One region of the Cellvibrio polysaccharolyticus genome, then DNA from elsewhere that is predicted to be linked to it. Evidence: predicted binding sites of a transcription regulator. Region 1 holds the regulator's gene; the other holds the start of a gene.
The links. Region 1 encodes PhoB, which activates phosphate uptake and scavenging genes when phosphate is short. Its sites were predicted from a motif close to TGTCATAAANNTGTAACA; they were not measured.
Positions count from the first base shown of each region.

Region 2: a site for PhoB is predicted at 1,914-1,931, ahead of C4F51_RS06525 (PstS family phosphate ABC transporter substrate-binding protein). Genes of this name have one in related genera too.

Region 1 covers NZ_PRDL01000001.1:4,116,537-4,119,684, reverse strand. Annotated here, with positions in the region: gene phoR (phosphate regulon sensor histidine kinase PhoR) at 1-1,100, opposite strand, end outside; gene phoB (phosphate regulon transcriptional regulator PhoB) at 1,269-1,967, opposite strand; gene ubiA (4-hydroxybenzoate octaprenyltransferase) at 2,069-2,965, opposite strand; gene C4F51_RS17375 (chorismate--pyruvate lyase family protein) at 3,018-3,148, opposite strand, start outside.
Region 2 covers NZ_PRDL01000001.1:1,518,386-1,521,533, reverse strand. Annotated here, with positions in the region: gene C4F51_RS06530 (ABC transporter permease subunit) at 1-795, opposite strand, end outside; gene C4F51_RS06525 (PstS family phosphate ABC transporter substrate-binding protein) at 878-1,846, opposite strand; gene C4F51_RS06520 (Yip1 family protein) at 2,019-2,636, opposite strand; gene C4F51_RS06515 (ClpXP protease specificity-enhancing factor) at 2,841-3,148, opposite strand, start outside.

The DNA of each region.
Region 1 (3,148 bases):
GGGATGTGTTTTTGCTCGATGCCGGGGCCGTTATCCGTCACTGAAAAATACAGCCGGGATTTGTCCTGCCAGAGCTTCATGGCAATGGTGCCCTGTTCCGGGGTGTACTTGACGGCATTGATCACCAGGTTGGAAAAGGCGCTGTGCAATTCCTTTTCATTGCCCGACAGGTATAAGTCCGGCTCGCATTCGAGCAGAATTTGCTGCGACTTTTCACTGCCCAGCGCCATGGCTTCCGAGCGAATCACCGCCAGCATCGGCCCCAGCGCAATATTTTTGAGGTTCACGCCGCTGTCGGTGGTTTCCAGTTGGGAGAGCAGCAGCAGATCGTTGATCAGCAAGGCCATCCGCCGCGCCTGTTGTTGCATTTGTTGCAGCGGTCTATCCCACGCCGGTTTGTCATTGTGGTCTGCGAGGGTTTCCAGATAACCGTTAATTACCGTGAGCGGGGTGCGCAGTTCGTGGGATACGTTGGCGACGAAGTCCTGCCGCATTTGTTCAAGGTTATGAATGCGGGTGACATCGCGAACCACGATAAGCCGTTCGTTTTTACCGAAACGGGTGATCTGGAATTGCAGCTGTTTGGAGTTGAAACGCGGTGAGGGCAGTTCCAGCGGGTCGCTGTATTCGCCGCTTTCAAAATAACTGACGAAGCGGGGGTGGCGAACAAAGTTGATCACCGACAAACCCTGGTCGCGGGCGTGAAAACCCAGCAAGCGCTGCGCCGCCGGGTTCCAGAAATCGAGATGGCCGCGTTGATCCAGCAAAATAACACCATCGCGCAGGGCGCTGGTGGTTTCCTGAATGCGGTTGACGACCGCCTGCAGTTCCTGTTTTTCGTGCTGATGGCGGCGTTGTAAATGGTAAATGCTGTCGAAAATATCGCCCCACAGGCCGTCGGTTTCCGGCGGGTGTTCGGCTTCGTCACTGCGCGCCAGCCAGATATGCAGGCGGCGCATTTGCCACAGTAGCCAGCCAATGTAGGCAACGCCGGCCAGCACCAGACAAACCGCCAGCGCACCACTGAGCCAGCCGATGATCATGGCAATTATCATCAGCCATGCCAGGCGTTTGAGTTCAGCGTAAAAGCCCTGACGCAAGATTCCGTAACCTCGTCAATAAATCGAAAATAAAAAGCCGCTCCGGCAGATCCTCACCGGAACTTGCTGCTGAACTTTGCCGGTGGAACTTCCCTGCGGACATTCCCGCGCGCTTCCCCGGCAGGATTTTCCTGAGCCGTCGCTCAATAACCGGCGCTGTTTGCCCGGTTAGAGATCAATGCGGGTAGAAAAACGGTAGCCGGTGCCGCGCACAGTCTGGACAAGGTTTTCATGATTATCCACCGTCAGCGCTTTGCGCAAGCGGCGAATGTGTACATCCACGGTGCGCTCTTCCACATACACATTGCCGCCCCAGACGTGATCCAGCAATTGGCTGCGGGTGTAGGCGCGCTCCTGATGGGTGAGGAAAAATTCCAGCAGGCGGTATTCGGTAGGGCCCATGTCGACCGGTTGTTCGTGAATGGTGACACGGTGGCTGATGGGATCAAGGCAAAGGCCTTTTACGATGATCGGCTGACCGTTGATTTGCGGGTCGGCGCGGCGCAGCACGGCTTTGAGCCGGGCGACCAGTTCGCGTGGAGAGAAAGGCTTGGTGATGTAATCATCCGCGCCAACATCCAGCCCCTGAATTTTATTGTCTTCCTCACCTTTGGCGGTGAGCATGATGATCGGAATATCCGCGGTTACTTCGTCGCGTTTCAGGCGTCTGGCCAATTCCAGCCCGGTGGTGCCGGGCATCATCCAGTCAAGTAGTAGCAAATCCGGTTTTTCATCCACTACCAGCGCGTGGGCATCCTGTGCATTCCCTGCTTCAAGGCAATTGTAATCGGCCATTTCCAGTGCAACGCGCAACATGTCGCGGATTGCCGGCTCGTCATCAACGATAAGAATTTTGCGGCCGCTCATAAAGTCACCTGAAGTTGTCAAACATGTAAGAGTTACAGGATTATTAAATAAAGCCTGTGTTACACAATTATGACAAGGGCTGATGATTTATGCTTTTAACGCTATTGGAGCAATAAATCTATCGCAATTGCTGCAAAAATAATCATACCGACATAATTATTGTGCAGAAATGCCTTGAAGCAGGCCTCGCGCTCGCGAAAACGAATTAGTATTTGTTGCCAGATAAAGCAGCCGGCAACTAGTACCAGCCCGCAATAATAAACGCCACCCAGCTCAAAACGGCCACCGACCAGCACCAGGGTATAAAGCGTCATCAGCTGTAATACACCGGTAATCAAACGGTCCTGATCGCCAAACAAGACCGCCGTGGATTTAACGCCAATTTTAATATCGTCATCGCGATCGACCATGGCGTAGAAAGTGTCATAAACCACCGTCCAGAGAATCACCGCCAGGTACAACAGCCAGACATCTTCGCCGAGGTTGCCGCGCTGTGCGGCAAACGCCATCGGCACCGCCCAGGCGAAAGCCGCGCCCAGCACAACTTGTGGCAGATGGGTGTAGCGCTTCATAAACGGATAGGTAAAGGCCAGCGCCAGGCCGCCCACCGACAGTTGCACGGTGAAACTGTCAGTGAACAGCACCAGCATAAACGCCACCAGACAGAGCGCCACAAACAAACCAATGGCTTCACGGCTGCTGACTTCGCCGGTGGCGAGCGGGCGTTCACGGGTGCGTTTAACCTGGCCGTCAATGCGGCGGTCAGCGAAGTCGTTAATCACACAGCCGGCGGAACGCATGACAAAAACGCCCAGCGTAAAAATCACCAATAAATCCCAGCGCGGAAAACCGCCCGCCGCCAGCCACAGCGCCCACAGTGTTGGCCAGAGTAATAACAGCGAGCCGATTGGGCGATTCAGACGGGTGAGGCGAATGTATTGGGCGGCTTTAACGCGCCAGATGGCGGCGGTGGCCGGTGTTTTTTGTAGGGGAGCCATAAAAGTTTCCGACAGAAGGCGTAAATGGCAGTGCGCGCACTGCATCGGCGGGCTACTTTGCCACGGATGACCGATCAGGTGAAGAGACGGGGTCGCTATCCTGGTACAAGGCGGTGAAGTGATCGAGGAAGACTTCGCTGACCAGCAATGGCCGGTTGTCGAGGCGAAACACCGAGCGCCGGC
Region 2 (3,148 bases), 2.6 Mb from region 1:
CAAATTCAAATAACCCTGATCGTCAGCCACCACCGCATAATCACCGTTTCGCGACAGGTGCAGCTTGTGCGGCAAAGCGCCGGATTCCAACGTCGGGAGGGATATTACCTGGCTGGCCTGGACGGTAAAACTTTCGTCGGGCTGTTTGGTGAGTTCAAACGCGGCCAACAATAATCGGTGGTCCTGCGTGGCGGCCACCGCAAACAGTTGATCGCCGGTCGCCCGCACCGCCAGCGAATGAATCGCTGCGCCCTGCAGGTCTAACAAATAACCTTTTTTGTCCGGGAATAACGTTTTTACCGGCGTGGTACCAGGTTGCGCGGTCAGCGCAGGAATCACCTGAAGCAATTGGATATAGCCATCTGCAAACCCTGCCGCCAACCAGGAACCCGCTGTTACTGACATAGTCGCACTGGTTAATAGCGCCTCGTCAGACAATAACGACAGCTGCTGAATTTTTTTTGCCGAAACAGGATCAAATACATCGACCTCACCCGCCGCATTGACGATCAATGCATGGCTTGATTGACGCGGCTGAAGCAGTGCCAACCTGGCAGGCTCGTCCGCCTGAGCTGCCGTATGGGCGGTAACGGTCACCGCCGGTGCCTGAAAAGCCGGAGCGGCCTGATAAAACATGTAGATAATAATCAGCGCCAGCGAACCGATCACCGCAAACCCGGCGAGGGAAACCCCGATGCGGGCCAGAATATCCCTCAATAAACGGGTACGGCGCAAACGCGCCCGCTGCGATGCATCGGGTAAAGCAGCTGCCGGCTCCGATTGGCTGTCCATCATGATGTTGCTTGTTTAACCCGCATAAAAGGATCTGAACCTTCAATTATCAACCCACACCGCGCTATAAAATCCATCAGAGAATTTAATGTTCCGCAGCAAAGCCAAGCGTATGACGCACTTGTTGCAGCTGTTCTGACGGCAACGGAATATAACCATCCTGCGCAATAATATCCTGACCTTCCTGTGAAAAGATCAGTTTTAAAAATTCGGTTTCCAACGCCGATAAAGGATGATCGGGATGACGATTCACGTAAAGATAGAGCGTTCGCACCAGCGGATAACTGCCGGACCGGGCGTTTTCGCGGTTGGGCAGCAGTGCCTTCCCGGCTACATCAATCGCCAGCGACTTCACCCCGGCACTTTTGAATCCAATACCGGCGTAGCCAATGCCATTGATGGAACCGGCAACACCATTCACTACCGAGGCAGACCCCGGCATTTCATTGATATCCGCTTTAAAGTCACCACCACAGAGTGCAGTATTTTTGAAAAATCCGTAAGTGCCGGAGACGGTATGTCGGCTGTAACGCTCAAAATCGCGTTTTGCCCAGGAACCTTCCAGACCAAGATCACCCCAGAAGCGAATATCAGCAGCTTGCCCACACCGGCGGGATACCGAAAAAATGGCGTCCAGCTGCGTCATGCTTAACTTTGTCAGCGGGTTGTTCCTGTGCACATAAACGGCAATCACATCCAAAGCGACAGGAATTGCCGTTGGGTAGTAGCCATAGCGGGATGCAAAAATCTCTTTTTCAGTGGCGCGCATTTCCCGACTCATCGGCCCCAGATTGGCCGTTCCTTCGAGCAACGCGGTGGGTGCAATGGATGAACCGGTGCCCTGCACCTGTATATTGACCGCCGGATAATAGCGCTGAAAGGCTTCGCTCCAGAGAATTAATAAATTATTCAGGGAGTCGGAACCCATGCTATTCAGGGTGCCTCCAATCCCGGACACGGGCTGATATTCAGACGAATCTGATGGCTGCGCCCCTGCAAATGAACCAGCCGCAAACCCGCATAAAATAAGAACCCGCAAAAACTGTTGGAGCATTCGATAAACCGCAGCCGGTGAAAGATTCCCGAAGTGTCGTTTTTTTACGGTTATGTTACAAACAGAATATGACAATTTCATGACTGGACACAGGGTCGCCGGGTGACAGACATGAAAAAAGCAGCCCAAAGGCTGCTTTTTTCATGTAGCTGCAGAGTATCAGATAACGGGATTAGTGCGTATAGATAGGCCCCAGCCCCATTCCCCACACAATAACCGTACCCGCCAATACCACCACGGCCAGCACCAGAGCGACGGTGATTACCGAACTCGAATAGATAAAACCCCGTTCTTTGGGGATATTCATCAATATGGGGATGCCCTCATAAACCAGATAAACCGAGTAGGCGCCGGCGATAAGAAACACACTGGCGACCAGCCATAAGTGCGGATAAACCAGTGCCAATCCGGCAACCATCAGCGGCGCGGCAGAATAAACCGCCATCGCCATGCTGCCATAATGCCGCTGCGCCCTGTCTCCGGAAACCCCGAAGCTGCGCGACATCCAGTGAATGTATTCGCCAAGCGCATAAATAACACCCAGCTGGGCAAAGTAAGCACCAATACACAACCAGAGCGCACTTTCAGAGGTTAACTTGACCACCCCGCCGCTGCCAACACTCCAGCCAACCTGGGTTACGCCGAACCAGGCCGCAATCACCGGGATCAGTGCCAACAGGGGGGTATGCACCAGATAGACTTGAAGGTAAGAATGGCGCTCGTCGCGAATGCGCTGCCATTCTTTGTCAGGATTGATAAACACACCCACGGTATGTTGCAGCATGGCCATAGTCTTGCTCCTGATAACTGATTTTTATGAGGGAACGCTTTAAGTATCAGTCAGTTATTCAGGTGCCACAAAGATCGTATTGTTATGACCAGAAGAGGCAAATAAGCAGAGGTTATGAAAACCCAAGGCAGGAAATTAAAAAAACACTGTTAATAATTTTACGGAATCAACAGAAAACCACCTGTTGATTCCGGTAACACAGCGCTACTTTATCACTCGCAGGCCGCCCTTCCGCGGTTTGGAGCCACTGCCAATGTCAGTTACCGTAGCGGGCGCAGGTGCCGGCGAAACCGGGCTGGGGGATGGCGACTTCGGTGCCGGCTCAGCCTCAAACATCATTCCCTGGCCATTTTCGCGGGCGTAAATGCCCAGCACCGCGCCGTAAGGAATAAACAGATCAAAGGGAACACCACCAAAGCGGGCATTAAATGCGATGGAGTCTGGCCCCATGTAAAAATCCCGCAAGGCAGAGGGGGAAATATTCAGGATGATGTGGCCATCTTTATTGACGT